3 regions of the Paenibacillus sp. JT22N1 genome follow, and region 1 is predicted to be linked to each of the others. Evidence: predicted binding sites of a transcription regulator. Region 1 holds the regulator's gene; each other region holds the start of a gene.
The links. Region 1 encodes Rex, which represses fermentation and respiration genes when NADH is low (regulators of the CRP and FNR family bind a similar motif). Its sites were predicted from a motif close to TTGTGAAATATTTCACAA; they were not measured.

Region 1 (7,698 bases):
TTACGATCTCCACCACCAGCAGATATCCCAGCACCGCCGCGGCTTTTAATCATATAAAACAAGGAAACACCCAATACACTAACAAACAGGATAGGTATCACATTTACACCTAGATAAGCTAAAAAGATCAGTAGAACCGGTATAAATCCAATCCCAATTTCTTTATAAATTTTACTCATTCGGCCACACTCCTATCTGGGAAGTTCTAGGTAGCATGATGAATTTGGTGGCATCACCATCTGTCAAACGAATATATACATAGGTTTGATCCATTTCACTATCTACTTTCATAGTTGGAACACCCTCAGCATATTTCTGCAGCGTTGTTGGAATGTCTGCATAATGCTTTGTCTCCATTGCTTGTGCTACCTCAAATAATGCTTTAGACCACCACTGATCCAGTTTCTCAGACGGGTTACTTTTCACATTTATATTCACAGAACGCTTACCGATAATGGATGCACCTTCTTTATGAATACGTTCGACTACATTTCTTAAATTGGCATCTGGGTTTAGACTAACTTCTATGTCAACTTGGTTATTGTCCAGTTTCATCGTTGAGCTCGTTACACCGGGAACCTTGCTAATGATATCAGATAATGGATTCTCCATAGCTAAACTTGTATAAGCGAACCAACCACCGAATAAAACTCCAGCAGATATAACAACACTCATGACGACAGGTAAGAGACGCAGCTTCATCAGTCAACGTCCCCCTTTCTATACGTATTTTATTGCCTCAATTGCTATACGATGAGTATATCACGCGATACACACATTAGCCTTATGAAATGAGTGGAAACAACAAAACTCAGCCTAATGCAGGCTGAGCCGGTACGTATCCATATAGAGTCCATCCTTGAATTTGTAATAATCATAGAAATAGCGTGTACCGCTGTTTTCATTCTTTTTATAGAAAACTTCCCAGACATAGTCATTACCAAGCTTACCTGGCAGCACACGTTCTATTTCAATCTCTGGAGCTTTTTTAAGCACGGTTTCTCGGACTTGCGCTTCGGTGAACGATTCAGCAGTCATCTCAGCGTGTATCCCTTTGTCTGAAACCCAAACGATAACGCCTTGCCCCAGCTTGTCTTCACCATAAACGATTTGAAGTGGTTCATCGCCATAGAAGAAATCCACCTTGGTTGCTTTCGTCATAATACTTTTCTCATAAGCTGTTTCTACCGCTTTGCGCTTATCATCCCAGTGCTCATTCTGAACATTTAAATAAAAGCGGCTAAGCACTACACCAAGTGTCAAAATAATAAATACACCGAATGCTATGATCCTTGTTCGCTTCGCATTCATGAACGCCGCTCACCTCCCCAGACGAACTTACAAGGAATCACTTAGCCAATGAGCTTATTAAAGCATTGTTCAAACTCACGCTTAATTTTTTCTTCATCAAGTGTTAAACATTCACCCTTGCGGACAATCCAATTTCCGTCTACACACACATCAACTACATCTTTTGCACATGCAGAGTAAACAATATGGGACACGAAGTCCGTCTTCGGAAGGAAATGAGGTTGGTCGATATCCAGTGCGATGAAGTCTGCCTTCATGCCAGCCTGCAGTAGGCCTACATTGTCTAACCATACTGATTCTGCACCCATCTTTGTTCCCATTAGAAGCGCTTCTGCCGCAGGCACAGCTAGAGGATCGCCAGAAACACCTTTGTGAATCAGCGCGGCGAGTCTCATTTCTTCGAACATATCCAAGTTATTATTGGAGGCTGCTCCATCCGTTCCAAGCGAAACCTTCACGCCTGCACGAAGAAGTTCAGGAACTCGGGCAACACCACTAGCAAGCTTTAGATTGCTTCCTGGGTTGTGGGAAATACGAACATCATACTTCTTAAGGATACTGATTTCTTCATCTGTGAGATGAACACCATGCGCGATGAGCGTCGGTCTGCTGAACACGCCATGCTTTTCTAAATGTGCAACGGGTCTCAAACCGTATTGATCAACATTCCCTTGAACTTCACGGCTTGTCTCCGACATGTGGGTATGAATGGGCAGGTTTAAATCATGAGCCACTTGAACAATCCGTTCTATATAATCTGGTGGACATGTATAGGGTGCATGTGGAGACATCATGGTCGTGATTCTTCCATTCGCACCGCCATGCCAGTTTTTTGCGAACTCGGTGGCTTCCTTCAATTTAGCATCTTGTACGTCCGGTGGACAAAGACCAATAATACCTCGGGTCAAAACACCGCGCATACCTGACTCTTCAACGGACTTAGCAACTTCGTTCATATGGTCATACATATCTACAAAAGTCGTCGTACCGCCTTTAATCATTTCTAGAATAGATAACTGCGTCCCCCATTTCACATCTTGGGCGCTGAATTTGGCTTCCATCGGCCACATTTTCTCTTCTAACCAAATTTGGAGAGCAAGATCGTCACCGTATCCGCGTAAAAGCGACATCGCTGCGTGACCATGCGTATTCACAAGACCAGGCATATAAAGCTTGTTCGTGCCGTCAATGACTTCGTCATAATTTTCTCGAGGTTCAGGTATTTCCTCACCGATGTATGTAATCTGGCTGCCCTCTATAACCATACAGCCTTTTATAGACGATTTCGCTTCATTATTTGAGATAAAAAAACCGTTCATAATTAATGTTTTTTTCATACTAAAAATCCCTCTCTATGCTCATTCTATTAATGACATTGCTTTTTAAACTTTACATCTTCGGGCTTGTAAAATCAAGGAAGCCAAGTGATGTTAAGAAATTGTAAAATGTCACTGAATTTTCGTTGCTTTCGATGCAATTGTTATGATACTTTTAACTTTGTGAGTTTTTTCTACCATTTGGTCTGTTTATCTTATATATTCGATCAAAAATTAGTACATATAGTAAAATATAGGAGGATTATATGACAACGTTATTCACGAAAAAGAACGAAGTCGATTTCTTGCAACTTCTCATCCGTGCTGCAGAAAACGCATTGCAAACTGCTCAACTATTTCGCACAGCCATGATGGGTGATAAACCGCCTATTGAGTATGTAAAAGCGATTAACGATTTAGAGCATGCAGGCGATTCCATTACTCACGAAATTTTTAAAGGTTTAAACAAAGTATTTATTACACCGATTGATCGTGAAGATATTATGGTTCTAGCCTCCAAAGTGGATGATGTAACAGATGGTATTGAAGCTACAATTGCTCGTTTCGACTATCTTTCTGTATCCCATACAGATTCTTATATGAAAGAGTTTTCTGCTGTCATTGTAGACTCTTGCCAGCATATGCTGGATGCGTTCAAGCTTCTGGCGAAGAAAAAATACATGCAAATTCCTGAGCATACGGTTGCTATTAATTCCCTCGAGAATGACGGAGACCGTTTGATGCGCGAAGGGATTCGCCAAATTTTCATCACACGTAAAGACCTGTACGAAGATTTTAAATTAAAAGAAATCTATGAGCGTTTGGAAGAAACAACGGATGCTTGTGAAGATGTAGCCAATATCCTTGATAGCGTTGTACTTCGTTATTCATAAGGCACATTCGTGTCCATGTTTACGAAGAAAGTTTTCCAAATGGAAAACTCTTAGGAGGAAATCATGTTAACTTATTTAATCGTTATCGTTGTGCTTGCCTTACTTTTTGATTTCATTAATGGATTTCACGATACGGCTAATGCGATTGCAACTTCCATCTCCACTCGTGCATTAAGTCCCCGTGTAGCCATCGCCATGGCCGCCACACTCAACTTTGTCGGAGCCATGGTTTCCTCTAAGGTTGCCAAAACCGTTGGAGGAAGCATAGCGAACCCAGCCAAAATTGAAAATGGCGTTGAAATCGTCATTGCTGCTTTACTTGCGGCTATCATTTGGAACTTGTTGACCTGGTATCTGGCGATTCCCTCATCTTCTTCGCATACACTCCTTGGTTCGCTAGCTGGAGCTGTTATCGCTGGTGCTGGGGTCCATTCGGTGAATTGGAATGGTTTTACTCAAATTATTATCATTTTAGTACTATCGCCCATTATTGCTTTCGCCCTAGGTTACCTAATTATGATTTTGATCAAGTACATCGTTATATGGTCTGGAAATACATCTAGATCGAAGCTAAATCGCATATTCCGTACCTTGCAAATTTTATCCGCGGGATTACTTTCATACTCCCATGGTGGGAACGATGCACAAAAAGCAATGGGGATTATCGTATTTGGTTTGGTCGCAGCCGGTGTTCAAACAGACCTGGAAGTACCTCTCTGGGTGAAAATTGCTGCCGCATTGGCCATGGGACTAGGAACATCCATCGGTGGATGGCGAATTATTAAAACCGTTTCCGGTAAGATTGTTAAAATCGAGCCGATCAATGGTTTTGCCTCGGACTTAACGTCATCACTCGTTATTCAGTTCTCTACTCATTTGGGTAAACCATTATCAACGACTCATGTTATTTCTTCCGCGATTATCGGGACAGGCAGTGTCATGCGCTTCCATGAAGTTCAATGGGGCACGGTTGGACGCATGTTGATCACTTGGGTTATTACGATTCCAATCAGCATCGCGCTCGCATTCTCGATCTACTTCGTTTTATTCAGATTCATTTTCTAAAAATAAAGGCACGCCCCAGGTAATCGGGTCGTGCCTTTTTCTAATCCAAATAATAAGCTAAACTTTGCAATTCTGTTGTAAAATCCGCATGATGCACACGCACTTCGGGAGGAACCTTAATAATAACGGGAGCAAAATTCAATATGGCTTCGATCCCGCATTCTACGAATTGATTGGCTACATTTTGAGCTTCATTCGCAGGAACCGTAATGATGCCGATGCGAACGCCTAATTCAGATAAAACACTCTTCATCTCATGCATCGGTTGAACAATAAGATTGTTGATCGATTCCCCAGCTTTGCTTGGCATTGCATCAAAAACTGCGACAATTTTCATATCATTGCGTAAGTAAGTATTATAATTGCATAAAGCGCGGCCTAGGTTACCCGCTCCAACAAGAGCAACTTGAATATGGCGATCCAACTTCAAGATCTGTCTAATCTTCTCAATTAGATAAGCAATGTCGTAACCGATTCCCTTTTTGCCGAATTCCCCGAAATAAGCCAAATCCTTGCGAATCTGTGCCGGATTCAGATCGAGTTTTTGACCCAAATCCTGCGAAGATACCGTCGATACATTTTTCATTGCAAGTTCATTCAGAAAGCGTAAATAAATGGGCAGCCTCCGAACGACGGCTTCCGATATTTTTTGTGTTTTCAACTCTACGCCTCCCCCATCCACTCTTCAATCCTAGGTAACATTTGCTCGGTCGTCATATGCTCTATCTTCGGACCAGGCAATGAATAAAGGAAGTGCTTGCCATAATACGTATCAATGACACGAGTATCGTAGATGATAACGATGCCTTTATCGGATGCACGTCTGACAAGTCGGCCAAAGCCCTGCTTAAATCGAATGACAGCCTGCGGTACAGAAAATTTCATAAATGGATTCTCATTGCGTTTCTTAATATTTTCACATTTCGCCTCGACAAGAGGATGATTTGGCGGTTGAAACGGCAATCGTATAATAGCAAGACAGCTTAGCGCATCTCCTGGAATATCGACACCCTCCCAGAACGAGCTGGTGCCCAGTAGGACGCACATTTTGTTATCTTGGAACATCCGGGTCAGTTTACTCCGATTGCCGCTGTCAACCCCCTGTCCGAGCACTGTAATTCCATGTGGCTTCAAGAGATCCTTCATGCCGGCATAAATTTGCTTTAGCATACGATTCGAAGTGCACAAAATCAACATACGTCCTTTGGTAATTCGCGCAACATCACTAAGCGACTCAATAAGTGCGTTAATAAAAACAGGATCTCCGGCACCTTTGATCGTCGGGAAGTTCCGAGGAATCACGACGAGAGCTTGCTCTCTATAATTAAATGGAGATGGCAATTGAACGGTTTTTAGCTTGCCCGATTCTTCATCCTCAGGAATGACTAATCCTAATTGATCCGCTGAATATTGAAAAGACTTATTAACAGACAAAGTCGCGGAGGTCAGAATAATACTGTCTTTGGTCTCAAAGAAATGCTGCTGAAGCAGCCCACTTACATCGGTAGGCACCGATACAAGCTGCAGCGACTTCGATTTCGCATAGGTACCCGCTTCCATCCAATACACATAACCCTCATCGGCCATTTTCATAAAAAAGTGCAGGGCATCTCGATGGTTGTACAGTTCTTTTACCGTGCCATTCAAATCGGTGACTAAACCTTGGACCCCAAAAACTTCCTGCATGTCCTTCACTTCATTTAACAATTTATCAAGCGTGCGGAGTAAATCATTCGCATTCAAATAAATATTGTCTTCCATGATCAGAAGCTCTCGCCACTCGGGTGGAAGCGTTTCGGGCTTCATCCGCAGTACGTATTGTGAGTTTTCCGATTGCGAAGGATCGCTCCTAGAAGATAACAGTTCATAGAGCGCTTCGCTGAGCCGATCCCAATCCTCTTTGATTTGCACGATTTTGGGAAAGAGCCCGTCAATGGTTTGACTCCAAGCGGCAGCGCGTTCCGGCTGCTCATCCGATTTCTGCAATCGAAACCGCAGCATCGGTAATTGGCCGCTGCGATTATCTTTATATAGCCATAGCAACGAATGATAAAATGCGGAAGAATGCAGCTCAATACCAAGATGCTTACTGGCCACTTCTTCGAAGTGATGAGCCTCATCAATGACAAGGTGCTTGTAAGACGGTAGAAGGCGGTTCTCAGCCTTCATATCCGTGAAGAGGAGGGAATGGTTCGTGATGATCACATCGGCCGTATTGGCGTCATTCCGAGCGCGATGATAGAAGCATTTCTTGTACCAAGGGCACATGCGATTCAAACAAGAATCGGTGTCACTTGCAACCGAATACCAGAATTGCGCACCCTTATTTCCAAAATGCAGCTCCTCTTCATCCCCATGCTCCGTCTCACTCAGCCATACAACCATTTGCGCTGCCGTGATCGGATCTTCCTTGCCATTCTCGTAATCACGTGTTGTTAGCTTTGTCTCGAATTTACGCAAGCATAAGTAATGACTTCTGCCTTTGAGTACAGCAGCTTTGAAAGGGATAGGGAAAATCTCCTTCAAGAGAGGAATGTCCCGCTCACGGAGTTGTTCTTGCAAGTTAATCGTATGCGTAGAAACAATCACTTTCTTCTCATACTTGATGCCATAATAAATAGATGGTATTAAATACCCTAGTGACTTCCCTGTTCCGGTCCCCGCTTCAATCATCAAATGCTGATCATGCTCGAGTGACTTTTCAACTTCCCGGATCATCTGCTCTTGGGATTCACGGTCTTCAAAGATCTCGAATTTTTCCCGTAAGGCTGTTTTCAAACCTTGATGGAACTCTGTAAAAGAAGAACCTAAACCATCCGCATCGGAGTCTTTGCGCGTATCTTCCTCATCGCCCCAATCCGTGACACCCAGCGTAAATTGCCTGAAATATCGATTCGTATCCAAATCCACACTGGTGATAGACTCTTTGTAGATGCATATTTCATCAAGGAACCAGCCTAAATCGCTGTTGCCGTTTTCGAAAATATGCTGCAAGCGTTGAATCGTTAGAAGTGGCAACCCCAGCAAGCGTTCCAAACAAATAATCCATATGGCTGCCGTTACTTCCGCATCACTATCCGCCTGGTGTGGCCTTTCATGATCAATACCAAATA
Region 2 (7,698 bases), on a different contig from region 1:
AATTGCATATGGTCTGACTGGCGGAATTCGAGTGATTATTGGAATGTGCATGTTTGGTTTTGTTTGTTGGATCATGACCACGCTACTTTTTTATGCGGCGATCAAGCATGCCCAGTGGAGTTTTTTGCTTCCGGTCATGGAAGCCACGCCTTCCCAGTTGTTACAAGGAGCGAGTAAAATGCCGCTGACGCTTGCTGGGTTTGAGGTTATTTACTTTCTGTATCCGTTCATTCGAGATCAACAAAACGCTAATCGTTACGCTCAAGTAGGTGTTCTTCTTAGCAACCTGTTTTATTTGTTCATCATGGTCATTTCTATCGTTTATTATAGTCAAAATCAGATGCCAAAAACGATTTGGGCCACTTTTAGTTTTTTGAAAATCATCCGATTTCCGTTTCTGGAACGATTCGAATACATTGCGATTCCGATCTGGATGCTTATCCTAGTATGCAATTTAATGTTATTTACATGGGTCATCCTACGTGGAATGAAGCGTGTTTTTCAGCTAAATCAAAAGCGGACGTTAGCCGTATTCTGTGTCATCCTTTTCGCATGCTCCTTTTTGTTCCAAAAACATGGACAAATATATAAGATGAACTCTATCTTGAACTCCGTGTCTACCTATGTGATCTTTCTTTATCCACCCCTTCTTTTTCTGTTGGTGAAATCTGTACATGCATATAAAAAAAGAACCGTTCAACGCTAGGATTACTCTCGGGGAGTGAAATGCGTGAGAAGACCGCTATGTCTATCTCTATTGCTCGGCACAGTCGTTTTGTTCTCGGGATGTGTCAAACCATTCATATTAGAGAATTTGGCGCTTGGCATTATTATCGGATACGACTCTCTTGAGAAAGAACGCATACTTACAACATCGGTCTTGCAAAAAATCGATCCGAGCGCCAGAGAAAAGACGCAGGTCGTAGCCAGTACGGCATATACCAGTAAAGGTTCGCGCATTTCTTCGAATCGAGAGCTTAGCAAATATTTGGTTGGAGGACAAGTGCGGGTCGTCATGTACGGCAAAAAGCTTGCCTCCAAAGGGATCATCGATCTAGTTGATACCTTGTCCCGTGACCCAGCGCTCGGAGATATGATCTACCTTTGCGTAAGTGATGGAGAAGCTTCACACATTTTAACGCATCGCTATCGGGAAATATCGAATATTGGCATGTATCTCTATGAAAACTTAAGACAAAATTCGGAGAGAGAAGAACTTCCTTCTCCAACACTCCAAGATTTTCTTCGTGATTATTACAGTGAAGGCAAAGATCCAGTGATTCCATTACTGAAACGAAAGGGCAATGAAGTTTATATCAAAGGACTAGCTTTGTTTCATGATGACCGTATGGTTCATGAAGCTTCGCCGCGGCAAGGATTTCTGCTTAAAGTACTACTCAATACGAAGAAGGAGGGAAACTTCGAACTCGTAGCAGACACCGAACCTTTAGCGAAGTACATGAAGCATCCAGATAAAGAAGTTAAAATTGTGTTCGCCACTGCGAAAAGCAGCAGTAAAATTAAGCTTCTTGACACGAAAGTACCAGAATTTATAGTGTCGGTGTCGATACACGGGGATCTTCAAGAAATTTCGGCTCCTTATTCCTTAGATAAGCCCGGGGCTGTATCCGCATTAGAGAAAGAAATTGGAAAAAAACTGAAGGAGGAAATAGAAACATTCATCGCGAGTTTGCAATCGAATGAATCTGATACTGTCGGGTTCGGTGAGGTTTATCGGAGTAAAATAAGAGACTCAAAGCTAACCAAAGCAAAGTGGCACCCCATGTTCAGAGAAGCAAAAATCAACGTTAGCGTAAATTTCACATTGAGACATACCGGTGCTATTGAATGAAGGATCAGAAAGCAAAAGCTGCCATTGGCTTAGTCCAAGGCAGCTTTATTGCTATGTCAGTAGATAAGAAAGTATAAGTTTTATACTTTTGCTGCGCATCTACCTTGACAAACGTGCTCGTCCCAGAAGGACGACGGAGTCGTTTATCCTTGGTCCACCAGTGTTTCCCCGTGTTTCAATAGCTGAAGACGACTTGAGTCGAGCTCCCTTCGCTGCCAATCGGCCAACAACCGGTCAAGTGCTTCCTGCGGCGTATCATCGGCTAGCCGGAAAGCGCCATAATGCATCGGGATGAACGTCGCGGCTCCAACATCGAGGAACGCCTGAATCGCCTCCTCCGGTGTAACGTGCTGCATCCCCATAAACCACTCCGGCTCGTAAGCGCCGATTGGCATAAGCGCATAGCGAATACCTGGAAATCTCGCTCCGATGTCGCGGAAGCCCTGGAAATATCCGCTGTCGCCGGCAAAATAAATCGCATCGTTGTTTTCCTCGCCATCCACTAATAACTCTGCTGATCGATTGATCACCCAGCCTCCCCAAAGCGACTTGTTCGTATCCGTCAGCGTTCGCCGAGTCCAATGCTGCGCTGGAACGAAATGAAACTCCAGCGGCCCGACCGTCGTCTTCCCCCACCAGGGCAGCTCGTGGACCGTACTCATTCCTAGCCGCCTCATCTTCAAGCCAAGTCCTTCAGGCACTAGTGCGACAGGCGAGCCTTTCAGCTTGCGCAATGATCCGACGTGCAGGTGATCATAATGCGAATGAGAGAGCAAGACGATATCAACCGGAGGTATTTCATCAAGTGTAAGTCCTGGCGCCTCTAGTCTGCGTGCAAAGCCCATCCGGTTCGCCCAAACCGGGTCCGTAACGATCGTCAAGCCCGCCATCTGCAACAGGAAAGTCGAATGTCCTATCCAAGTGATCGTTGTTTCGCTGTGGTTATTCATAAGCAGCTCTTGCTGCTTATGTTCTGCTTGGCCTATGCGTAAGCTGAGATCTTTAACTTTCCCCTTTCGTTCTTGCTGCCATCGGCGAATTTCCTTCCATGTTTTCACCTTCGCGGCTGGATCCGCATTGCTATAACGTTTGCGTGCCATAAATCGCTACTCCCCTCAGCAAGCCCCTATAAGTCCTTTAAAATATTATCTCCGTATCTATTAAGATGTAGAATCTTATTGCTTTTGTCAATGTCCGTGAGGTGTGATCTATTTCACATACCGGAATGTTTTTTTGAAATATAATGAAGCCAGAAAAGAAAAAAAGGAGATGGTTCAAATGATGAAGTGGTTAAGGGGAAATCGTTACGCGGCCATGATGTTGACGATTATTCGTTTGTATGTTGGTTGGGAGTGGATGACAGCGGGATGGCATAAAATCGCCGGAGCAAAGCCATTTGACGCAACGGGTTATCTGAAAGGCGCAATTGCGAAACCAGTCCTTGAATCGGGAACTACGGATATGGTTTACGCGAATTACGTTGCTTTCTTGAAAAGCTTTGCCCTCCCCAATGTGGGCATCTTCAATACGATAGTTCCTTGGGGGGAATTGTTAGTTGGTTTGGGTCTGATTCTTGGCGCACTGACGACTACAGCCATATTCTTTGGATTATTAATGAACTTTATGTATATGTTCGCTGGAACGGTTAGCAGCAATCCATGGTTAGTACTTCTTGGATTCTTTATCATCGCCGCAGGCGCTAACGCAGGCAAGTTCGGCGTTGACCATCTGATCCTTCCGTATCTTCACAAATGGTTTGATAAACTAGTCGATAGACTTCATTTGAAGCCAAAATATAAATAAATGAGAACATTGGAGCGGGTAATTTACAAAGGATGTTCATATATGCGAAAAGAACCTACTCTTTGACTCAGTCCGCTGAAGAAGAGTAGGTGTTTTTTTCTCACTACAAAACGGGATAGAGGGAGTGTGATGGTGATGCTTACGGGCGTCATTTTGGCTGGTGGAGCGAACCGTCGAATGAATGGGGAACTGAAAGCATTACTTCCTTTTGGTGGACAGCCACTCATTGTTCGCCAAGTGGATCGGATGAAGATATTGTGTGATGAAATCATTGTTGTAACCAACGATCCTAAGTCGTATCTTCCTATCTTGGACCGTTCGGTACGGATCATTACGGATTTTCACACCGGCAATGGACCGCTTGGGGGCATGCATGCGGGATTGTCGCTAGCTAAGCATTCATCTGTATGGGTTGTTGGATGTGATATGCCTTTTATTTCGTACAAAGCTGCCGAACTTTTGTGGAACAGAAAGCGGGAAGGTATTGAGGCTGTAATTCCTTTTGTATCAGGTAAATTAGTTCCCCTGCATGGGATTTATGATCGAGAATGCAAGACAAAGATTCTTCCACTGCTCAATAAAGGTGAAACTCGGTTTTCTGCTTTACTGGAACATATTTTCTGGAGTGAGTTAGGGGATGACTATTTGCAGATGAATGGCGTCGATTTGAAATTCATCGCGAGTATCAAGACCATGGACGATTATCTAGCTTTCCAACACGCCGTGAAGACGGGGATGTAAGGAATTGTATCCTTTCTTAGATACGGAATGTGACATAAATCATAGTGGCCCCGGGAGAATGCTCCTAGAATGAGGATAGCTAGATTTTAAGTTGGAGGTGGGTCTGATATGAGTATTAGAAAATTAAGCAATGAGCAGCCCGAACAAATGAGAATAAACAAGGCAGATCAAGAACCAGTATTGAAAGGCACATTTGCCTCGGTCATGCTGCTTGGAGCTTTTCTGGCCATAACCTGGGTAGCTGTATTTCTATTATTTCTGTACAGACAGTAGTTCATTTCACGATTAGAAAAGGGTGGTTTAAGCCATGCATATTCATAAACTTGAGAAAATTTGGCTAGCAATTGGCATCAGCATGCTGATCGTGTTCCTTGGCGTATTGGGTGTTTCCGCGTTTGCCATGGGGGTAAAACCGCCAAGTGAGCATCATCATCGGATTGATCCTGCGAAAGTAACAGAGACAGCTCCTTTTGACAAACTAGGATTGTATAAGACCGGAGAAAAAGAATACGAAGCAGTGATGACCGCTTTTACATTCGGATATGCCCCAGACAAGATGGAAGTTCCTGTTGGTGCAACGATTAAGTTTGTAGTAACGAGCCAGGATGTCGTTCACGGCTTCGAAATTCCAGGAACGAACGTAAATATGATGATTGTTCCAGGCGAAATCAGCCAAGTTACGCATACGTTTACTAAACCTGGCGAGTACCTTATCTTGTGCAACGAATATTGCGGTGGAGCGCATGAATATATGAAAACTACGATTATCGTGAAATGACGGGAAGAAGCACAGAAGGGTGGAAGTCTGCATGAAGAAAGGGCAATTGGAATGGTTTGAAAATAAGTTCGATCTCAAAGACGGGAAGCTGGTCGTTGCACACATCATCGTGGCTTTCATTGCACTACTCATCGGAGGGATTGCGGGACTGCTGCAAACGTTAGTAAAGAGCGGGACGGTTAAGCTGCCATACGGCATCGGTTATTATGAACTTCTGACTGCGCATGGCGTTTTGATGGCGATCGTGTTTACGACCTATTTTATTATAGGCTTTCTATACTCTGGCATTTCATACACGTTAGGCGGAAAGCTGCTTCCGATCGTTAACCGAATGGGATGGCTTGGATTTGCTTTAATGACGGTGGGAACAGCGCTCGGGGTAGCGATGGTTTTGACAGGAAAAGCGAGCGTGCTGTATACGTTCTACGCGCCCATGAAAGCTTCTCCTTACTTTTACATTGGATTAGCCCTGTTGGTGGTAGGAAGTTGGATTAGCGGGTGGGGCATCTTCTATCAATTGAAGTATTGGAAAAAGACGCATCAAGGCAAGATCTCTCCTTTGTTTGCTTTTATGGCAGTCATCACGTTCCTTATGTGGCAAATTGCTACCATCGGGGTTGCTGCCGAGGTGCTGATTCAGCTCATTCCATGGTCTTTCGGATGGGTGGAAACGATTAATGTGATGCTCAGCCGTACCCTGTTCTGGTACTTCGGCCATCCGCTCGTGTATTTCTGGTTGATGCCTGCGTATATGTGCTGGTATGTGATTATTCCGAAAATTATCGGAGGCAAAATCTACAGCGACGCGCTCGCCAGATTGTCATTTATCCTGCTTCTGCTATTTTCGATTCCGGTTGGCTTTCATCATCAATTGATGGAGCCTGGCATTAGCTCATTCTGGAAGTACTTGCAGGTTGTCTTGACCTTCATGGTGGTCGTTCCATCACTGATGACCGCATTCTCGTTATTTGCAACTTTTGAGATAAATGGTCGTGCCAAGGGTGCCAAAGGGCTGTTCGGTTGGATAAAAGTCATGCCATGGAAAGATGTACGATTCTTCGCTCCATTCCTGGGTATGTTGATCTTTATTCCAGCTGGCGCAGGTGGATTAATCAATGCCAGTAATCAAATGAACGCAGTGGTTCACAATACGTTATGGGTTACGGGGCATTTTCACTTGACGGTTGCGACGAGTGTAGCGCTCACGTTCTTCGGAATTACGTACTGGCTGCTTCCGGCCGTAACGGGCCGTGTGCTGACTAAGCGCATGAACAAGCTTGGGATTATTCAAACGATCATTTGGTGTGTGGGCATGTTCTTTATGTCAGGTGCGATGCATCTCGTCGGACTATTCGGTGCACCGCGGAGAACGGCATTCACGACTTATGAGGGAAATGCGGATGCAGCAAGTTGGATGCCCTATTATGTATTCATGGCTATTGGCGGCACGGTACTATTCATTGGCGTGTTGTTGATGGTGTACAATGTCTTCGCCCTGCTTCGGGCGCCAAAGGGTGTGACAGAGTATCCAATCGGCGAAGCGATGGAGCAAGCAGAAGCGACTCCGGCCTACTTGGATCGTTGGAGTGTGTGGATCAGCTTATCGGTGGCGTTGATATTGATTGCTTATACGGTACCGTTAATGGATATGATAATGCATCCAGGCGTCGGTTCCAAAGGGTTTATCACTTGGTAAAAGGAAAGATGCACCGGACTTTATGTGAATAAAAGCTGGTGCTTTTTTACAATGAAGTGAGGCTGGAAAGTGGACTATATCGATAGTTCCGGACTTGGCGTACTGGTTGCGCTTCAGAAGAGAGCCCAGCTAAATGGCGGCGGGGTGGTCATTCAGGGTCTACAGGGGGATGTCAAAGTTCTGTTCGAACTGACTCGCTTAACGAACGTTTTTGAGATCCAACCCTAATTTTGTCATATTCACGTGAAAGAAGTCGCTGACCTAGAGGTGATAATCGTACATGAAAGATAAGCTGCGGCTTTATGCACGTGTATTTAAAAAGGTTATGGAATCCATCATGATTACAGATTCTGGAGGCGTTATCCTATCGGTTAATCCAGCGTTTACAACCACAACCGGCTATACGGAGGAGGAAGTGGTGGGTCAAACGCCACGTATTTTGTATTCCGGCAAACAGAAACCTGAGTTCTATATTCATATGTGGGCAACGATTCATGAAACGGGTGGTTGGAAGGGTGAGATATGGAACCGAAAGAAGAATGGGGAGCTGTATCTCGAATGGCTGACGATCAGTGCTGTGAGGGATAAGCAAGGTAAAATATCCAATTATGTAGGCATTTTCATGGACATAACGGAGCGCAAGAAGTCTGAGAAAAAATTGCAGCTGCATGCCAGGGTATTCGAAACCGCGAGTGAAGGGATTATGATTACGGATACAAAAGGAACGATTTTATCGGTCAATCCGGCGTTTTCCGAAACAACTGGCTATACGGATGCTGAGGCTTTAGGTCGAACTCCGCGCATGTTACATTCCGGGGTGCAGGATGC
Region 3 (7,698 bases), on a different contig from region 1:
TTCGGATGCGGTTCACTGCCAAAAATCGTAACCTCATATTTATCAGGTGTAAGTTTAAGTAAATGTTCAACAGCGTTAACGCCCGCCATTCCGTTTCCGACCAGGACCAACTTCTCTTTTTTGACTGTCATTGTAATCATCCTTCCATCCATTTACTATTAAAAAAGTTCGTTTTTTTAGAAAAAGGGCCATTCAGGAGCTCACGCTCCCAAATGACAAATTGGGATATGGAGCTTGAGAAGTTCGATTGAACTTCCAAAGACGGTAAGTCGTAAACGTCTTTGCGCTTGCAGCCTGGACACTCAAGCTGCATGAGCAAAGGCTTTACTTATATGCCGCTGGCCATACGACCAGCGGCTTGAACCTGTTATTTAAGCATGCACACTATCCATAGAAGCTGGAGCTACCTTCACTTTGCCGCCTTCACCGATCCAAGTACGTTTCCATTGCCCTTGCACAATGGCGATCAACAAGAGACATGTAATCGCAATAGCACTTAGGATTAGGAATCCTGGCGTAAAAGAACCTGTCGTTAGTTTCAAGTTACCGAGAATCTTGGGTAGGAAGTATCCGCCCAAACCGCCTGCTGCTCCAACGATTCCAGTTATAACACCGATTTCCGTCTTGAAGCGCTGCGGAACAAGTTGGAAAACGGATCCATTCCCCATACCGAAGGCCATCATGGCAATGAAGAGCATAATCGTTGTTAAGGAAAGTGATGGCAATGTGGAGATGCCAGCCATCATCAAAGCGACAACGCCGTACAAGACCATTAACATCCGAATGCCGCCAATTTTGTCTGCCAGCCAGCCGCCTACTGGTCGGAAGAAGCTGCCGCCGATTACGCATATCGTAGTAAAATCAGCTGCTTTAACTGGAGCAAGACCATATTGCGTATTGAAGAAGATGGTTAAGTAAGATGCCATTCCAACGAAACCACCGAATGTTACACTGTACAAAATACAGAACAACCAGGAATCTTTCTGTTTCAATACTTTGCCGTATTCCTTAACCGTTTTCGGTGCTGGTTTATTCGGGCTATCCTTTGCCAGTACACTAAAGATGATTAAGGTTAATGCAATCGGAATCATCGCAATTCCAAAAACAACATGCCAATCTCCATAATGCTGTGCTATTCGGTTTGCAAATAAGGTAGCGAAGATCGTTCCACTGTTACCTGCCCCTGCAATCCCCATCGCTAATCCTTGATACTGCGGCGGGTACCAGCTACTGGCAAGTGGTAATGCTGCCGCAAAACTTGCTCCTGCAATACCCAGCATCAGAGCAACGAAGTACATATCCCCCATCGTGTTTGCAAACTGCCAACCCCAGAATAAAGGTACTAAGGTTAACGTCAGTCCGATTTGTCCTGTAAGCTTAGGGCCTATCTTATCTGTCAGAACACCCAGTACCAATCGAAGTACGGCTCCCCCCAAGGTAGGTAATGCAACGAGATTCGCCTTTTCAGCAGCATTCAGATGAAAATCATTAGCTAGAATAACCGCTATCGGCCCAAGAAGAACCCAAACCATGAAGCTCATGTCAAAATATAAAAATGAACTGAACAATGACCCTTTGTGTCCCACTTGCATAAAACTTTTCCGATCAACCATGCATTCCCTCTCCTTTTGTGAGGCTTTTCGCCTTCTTTTTTTCCTACCCTGAAGCGTTTGACTGACTGTTCTTTGACAGAAAAGGCCGACAAACATACCCCAACTTGTGTGGGATGCTTATCGGCCTCTTTGCCACTGCTGCCCACATCATCGTGAACAGCATTTTAGTTGATTTTCAGTAAAAAGAACATAAATAGCCTATCCTGTTACGTATCTGTAAGGGGATAGGCGCCATTGCCTTCGTTAGTGGCACATCATTGTGCCGATTTCTAATTTGATTATAGTATGACATTTCCGTCGTGTCAATAAACATAACACAAAAATTTTATATGTGAGATTCCTTCTATCATATCGACAAAATTTAAGGTCATATGCTATAGTAATCCCGTATAATAAAACATTTTATCAGCAAAACCTCACATGAAGTTGCCATTTGGTAAGAAGCTATCCACGATAGGAGGTATTCAAATGTTACAATCATTTATTCTGATCGACGAGTTTAAACAAACTCGCTCAGCTACCTCCTCCTCGTCGTCAATTACCGAGCTGAATGTTACGAATAATGAAAAGGAATCCTTGCCTGAAGCGACGCTGAAGGATTTAGGATTTCGCATATATGTAGCATCTAATGTAAAAGAAATTTCATTTATGATCCCCAAGGTCGATGCTGTTTTATTATCAGTAGGTCCTGATCAAGTGGAACCATGGCGCTCGCGTGTACTTGCTCATCGCAGTCTTCCCCTGTTCTGGTGGTGTGATGCTCGCACTTTTCCTTCTAATGAATGTAGAATGGACACGGGTATTGATGGCTTGATCGGTTCTGCGATGAGTCCTCTTGAAATTCACTGTGCGCTGCTCCTTGGTGTGAATCATTACTTCCAACGAACCGAATGGCAGCAAGAGCGCGAACAGCTTCTCTCCAAACTGGAGGAGCGCAAATGGGTCGATCAAGCGAAGCGAATCTTATGTGAAATCAAAGGTATCTCTGAAGCAGAGGCTTATGATTTTTTGCGCAAACAAGCCATGAATGAACGTAAACGTATGGTAGACGTCGCTACCTCCATTGTCAAGGTGTATCAAATACTAAAGGATCAGAAACAAGGAGGTCGCAAACGATGATATCTTTATTAAAAGAAGTAGGCCGCGGAAAGCGCGGAGCCAGAGACCTTTCCTATGAAGAGGCTTCCCAAGCAGCGGAGCTCATTCTAACCGGAGCCGCTACACAGGCTCAAATGGGCGCTTTTCTCGTTGCAGAACGTATCAAAATGGAATCTCCTGATGAGTTAAAGGCCTTCATCGATGCCTTGCGCCAGCGTATCCATACCTATCCAATACCCGGCAGCATGGATTGCGCCGGACCTTATGATGGACGCTCACGTACGTTCATCGCGACTTTACCGACCGCGTTCGTTCTCGCGGCCTGCGGACTTCCCACTACGCTGCACGGCAGTCCGAGCATGCCGCCTAAATGGGGCATCACGCTGTCCGATGTGCTAGCGGCACTTGATGTACCCGCGCTTGACGCGTCACGCGAAGCGCTCATATCAGCTGCAGCGCGAACAGGCTTCCTGTTCGCACCAACGGAGAGCTGGTGTGCACCGCTCGGCGAGCTGCGCGAACTGCGCAAGGAACTCGGTCTGCGGACCGTGTTCAACACAGCAGAGAAACTGCTGCGCTTTACGGAAGCACCCTTCATGGCTGTCGGTGTGTTTCACGGTACGGTATTTGAGAAAATCACCAATTTATTAATCGAACTGGGCGTCTCTCGCGGTATTGTTGTGCAGGGTATGGAGGGCTCCGAAGACCTTTCCGTAGACAAGCGCACACGGACATACCTAATTCAAGAGGGTACCAGTGAATTATTCATTGTTGATCCTGAGATTTATGAATTAATGGTCGAGGTGCCGGAGATTGCATGGACCGCTGAGCTGCAAGGAGAAACTGCATTAGCCGTTCTTCGCGGAGAAGCTGAGCTTCCCTACTTGAATATGGTTTTACTGAATAGTGCCGTGCGTCTGTGGGTTTCCCAAAAGGTCGGATCCATTGAAGAAGGTATTTATTTGGCCCGACATGTAATTGAGCAAGGGACTGCCTTACAAAAATTCACCGAGTGGACGGAAGCGATTAAGCCGGTATCCACCACTTAATTTTATACTTATGAAAAAAGAGCCCCAATGGGCTCTTTTTCATTTTCATTTTCCAATAAACTGCTGGGTAAACATTTTACCACACGGACCGCCGTTTACGATGCCGATCCCAATATGGGTGTAATCTTTGCTGAGTATATTCGCTTTGTGTCCTGGAGAATTCATCAGCGCCTCATGAGCCGCTTGGACACTTTGATTGCAAGCGATATTTTCTCCTGCCGCGTTATACGTAATACCGAATTTCTCCATCATATCGAATGGCGAACCATACGTCGGTGAATCGTGGGAGAAATAATTGTTATCGACCATATCTTGGCTTTTTAGTCTAGCCGTTTTGGTAAGCGCCGGGTCGACAGCTAATGGAGAAAGCCCCACAGCAGCACGCTCCTTGTTAACCAAGTCCAGCATTTGCTGCTCCTCCACCGTTAATTCCGTAGTCGATGGGACTTGCGGTTTAGGTGTAGGCTTTGGTGCAGCTGGTGGAGGAGCTGGTGTTGGTGGTGTCGGCTTCTTAGCAATTTTCAAATTACCGTAAGCCCACAAGATGGATTGCAGCGTTTGATCATCTACATTCCCAGTCGCAGGAAGGCCATATCTGCTTTGAAACGCTTTAACACCCGATTGAGTTTGATTACCATAGTAGCCCGTAATAGGTCCGCTATAGTAGCCAAGTGACTTCAGCATCCCTTGCACCGCATAGACATCAGGTCCCTTAGCCCCTTTACCATAGGCAAAAGCGGTGGTGGTGGATGAGCAGAACAATGCGATACAGATTAGAATAATCCAGACATGCTTTTTTTTACCCTGTAACATGCGTTTACGTTCACTCCCCGTCGTCTTCAGTATCATTCGTCGCACAGTGGACGATAGCATTAGAATGACCAAATTCACGACTATTATCCATAATAATGAAATATGGGTTGGATGTCGTTTCAAGGTAAGGGAGAACCGTCTCAAAGCCCAGAAAATCCGCGTAGTTATGTCTTTCGCCTCATTAAAAGAGGTAACCTCTCAATCACCCCATGACTCCTTACAACGGATAGGCATGACTCCTTTTAGACTCGTTTATGCAGCTTCGTGAAGGTAGATAGGCTAATGTGGCTACCAATGTTGTATTTTCTACAACAATTCATACGCCAAAAGGCTATTTTGTACGCTGAAGTTGCAGTTTGTACAACATTTTGAACCCATTTGTTGCGAAATAGCCAATATTGGACCAAATTGTTGTACTTTATGCAACAACGGAGGGAGAAAGGCGGGATCTAGGCAGCAATTGTTGCACTTTCTACAACATCATTAAACTGAAAAATATAGATTCATTCATCCGAACAGATAAGCTTTATCTCAAGTCCCAAAGTAATTTCCCCATCCGAAATGATATTATTTCAATTGCTAGGATCGATGATCATGACAAGCGCTCCGAAGATCACGATGACAATTCCCGCAAAGGATGTGTTCCGCTACATGCCGTACTCCTATCGATTGCCTTAGGCGAATATACGCTTTATTTCTTTAGAGATTTCATTGGCACAATCTTCCGCCTGCGGATATAAACCCGTCTTATCCAAAAACGCATGATCCATGCCGTTATACTGAATCAGCTTCGTCGCGACTCCCGAACGGGCTAACTTTCTAGCGTAAGCTTCATTCTCTACCCTCAAGTAGTCAAATTCCGCCGTGACGATCAAGGTCTCTGGCATACCGCTTAAATCGTTCGCCAATAGTGGGGCAACATAAGGATTCGTAAGCTCCGTACGATTTTGCAAATACAGATTCAGCAGCATAGCGCTGCCTCCGCGCAATCCTTCAATCCCAGCGACAATGAATTCTTCGTGATTGCGAATATCGTATTCATCCAGGCTCCATTTGAAATCTTCCGTTTCGACAGCGCCCATATTCACAGTAGGATAAATAAGCGCTTGAAATTTAATCATGCCGGTTCCTTTATCACGGTCCATCAAGGCGCAAACCGTAGCCAAATTGCCACCTGCGCTATCGCCAGCCACTGCGACTCGCTCTGGATCAACACCAATTTCACTGGCGTGCTCGTAAACCCACTGAACAGTTTCGAAGCAATCCATTAGCCCTGCAGGAAACGGATGCTCTGGGGCAAGCCGGTAATCGACTGAAACCACGACAGCCTCCGCTTTTTCAGCCAAAGCTTTGCATGGGTTCTCAACGACGTCAACGGTTCCGCCAATAAAGCCGCCACCATGAAAGAATATGATCACCGGTAAACTTCTTTCTCGTGAAGGTGTGTAAATACGCAGCGGAATCGGGCCGTTGGTTCCCTCAATAACCTTGAAAGCGATCTCAATTTCAGTCTGAGTAACATCCTCGTTCTTCCATCCCATCATAGCCCTCATCGCTTTAACGAAATTCGGTATATCGGAAGGATCGAAATTCGGCCTCTCTGCCGATGCCATAGCCTCCGCCTGTTGTTTCTGAACACGATACACTCGCGGGTCTAATTCGCCCACGGCATCTGAATCCGGAATCGGTTTGACCACTTTTACATAATGATCTTTACTGTTCATGCATACATCTCCTAACTCTCAATTGGTTTATCAAAACTTGATTGGATAATAAGATCTCTTATGTATGTATAATAATAGGCAATTGTGAACTCATACAATGCCATTGTTCCTCTATGCGGAACAGTAAAATTAATCGGAGAGGGGCTTATATCAACTCGTGCCGAATACAAATCCGCATCTACTTTCTTCCGTTAAAAACGCCTTGCGCCTATTAAAATTGTTTACCGTAAAAACGCCCGAAAAAAGACTGACCGAGTTGGCCCATGAATTGAGTCTCGGCAAAAGCACAACCAGCCGTTTGCTGTCCACCTTACTGAGTGAAGGGTTTGTCTTCCAAGATCCAATAACCCATAAATACAGGCTAGGCCAACGAATCGTTTCGCTCTACCACGTTATGGTCACATCCTATTGGGACTTATCGGAAGCGGCAAACCCTATTATTCAACGTCTCGCTCGTGAAACTTCCGAAGCACTCCGTGTAACCGTATTAGAAGAAAACGAAATCGCATACATTCATCAAGTAGAGGGAACAAAAAAAGAAGATGTCGGCTCCTATGTAGGAGGAAGAACTCCCGTCCATTGTACGAGTTCCGGTAAAATGCTCTTGGCCTTTCAAAATGAGCTTGAACAGAACAAGATATTGAACAGCCCCCTTATCAAATATACACCCATGACCATTACCGACCCGGTCGCGATGAAAGAGCAGCTTAAACATATTCGTAAACAAGATTATTGCGTCTCTATCGGGGAATTCATCGAAAACATGGTCTCCATCTCATCTCCCATTCGGGACTCTGCCGGTCAGGTAATCTCCGCACTTACGTTAGTTGCTCCTACGCATCGTATGGATGAGAACCGAATCGTCTCCTATACCAATAAAGTCGTAAAGACGGCGAAAGAGATTTCACGTCAGTTCGGTTTTCTGAAATGATCTGACAAAGGTCCTATTATGAAGAACAGCGGTTCACTCCCCGATACTTTCTGGGTTGTGACCGCTGTTCTTCTTTGCTCTCTCCTAATCGCTCTCAATCTCCTATTGTCATTGATACTTTCAATAACCACTCGCACCCTCGTTTAACTGGATGTTGTTTCTCCGATATTCACTTGGCGTAACACCTAGAAACTTTTTAAAGATGCGGTTGAAGGAACTCATGGTTTGATAGCCTGCTTGGAGAGCAATATCTTGAATTTTCATATCCGTTTGCATAAGCAGCTTAACCGCCTGCTTGATACGGAACTCATTAACGAAGTCAACGAAGTTGGTTCCTGTTTTTTCCTTAAAATAAGTGGATAAATAACCTCCAGTAATGTTAAGTTTACCGGCTATTAGATCCAATGTGATATCTTCCGAGTAATGGTCTTGCAAATAGTCGACTATAAAGCTGACGATCGGGTCGCGTT

Region 2: a site for Rex is predicted at 3,054-3,071, ahead of AC58UU_RS30345 (DoxX family membrane protein). Genes of this name have one in related genera too.
Region 3: a site for Rex is predicted at 1,629-1,646, ahead of AC58UU_RS15925 (nitrate/nitrite transporter). Genes of this name have one in related genera too.

Annotation. Positions count from the first base shown of each region.
Region 1 covers NZ_JCAUAW010000006.1:208,547-216,244, forward strand. The annotation lists gene AC58UU_RS13940 (AAA family ATPase) at 1-179, opposite strand, end outside; gene AC58UU_RS13945 (hypothetical protein) at 172-702, opposite strand; gene AC58UU_RS13950 (cell wall elongation regulator TseB-like domain-containing protein) at 817-1,311, opposite strand; gene AC58UU_RS13955 (amidohydrolase) at 1,353-2,648, opposite strand; gene AC58UU_RS13960 (DUF47 domain-containing protein) at 2,894-3,520, shown strand; gene AC58UU_RS13965 (inorganic phosphate transporter) at 3,584-4,585, shown strand; gene AC58UU_RS13970 (redox-sensing transcriptional repressor Rex) at 4,626-5,246, opposite strand; gene dinG (ATP-dependent DNA helicase DinG) at 5,249-7,698, opposite strand, start outside.
Region 2 covers NZ_JCAUAW010000019.1:113,886-121,583, reverse strand. The annotation lists gene AC58UU_RS30360 (GerAB/ArcD/ProY family transporter) at 1-706, shown strand, start outside; gene AC58UU_RS30355 (Ger(x)C family spore germination protein) at 731-1,852, shown strand; gene AC58UU_RS30350 (MBL fold metallo-hydrolase) at 1,996-2,952, opposite strand; gene AC58UU_RS30345 (DoxX family membrane protein) at 3,131-3,655, shown strand; gene mobA (molybdenum cofactor guanylyltransferase) at 3,785-4,396, shown strand; gene AC58UU_RS30335 (cytochrome c oxidase subunit 2A) at 4,505-4,669, shown strand; gene AC58UU_RS30330 (cytochrome c oxidase subunit II) at 4,704-5,174, shown strand; gene AC58UU_RS30325 (b(o/a)3-type cytochrome-c oxidase subunit 1) at 5,206-6,870, shown strand; gene AC58UU_RS30320 (STAS domain-containing protein) at 6,940-7,098, shown strand; gene AC58UU_RS30315 (putative bifunctional diguanylate cyclase/phosphodiesterase) at 7,151-7,698, shown strand, end outside.
Region 3 covers NZ_JCAUAW010000007.1:209,439-217,136, forward strand. The annotation lists gene nirB (nitrite reductase large subunit NirB) at 1-131, opposite strand, end outside; gene AC58UU_RS15925 (nitrate/nitrite transporter) at 372-1,613, opposite strand; gene AC58UU_RS15930 (ANTAR domain-containing response regulator) at 2,082-2,732, shown strand; gene AC58UU_RS15935 (anthranilate phosphoribosyltransferase) at 2,729-3,760, shown strand; gene AC58UU_RS15940 (peptidoglycan-binding protein) at 3,806-4,573, opposite strand; gene AC58UU_RS15945 (alpha/beta hydrolase) at 5,248-6,297, opposite strand; gene AC58UU_RS15950 (IclR family transcriptional regulator) at 6,455-7,228, shown strand; gene AC58UU_RS15955 (helix-turn-helix domain-containing protein) at 7,349-7,698, opposite strand, start outside.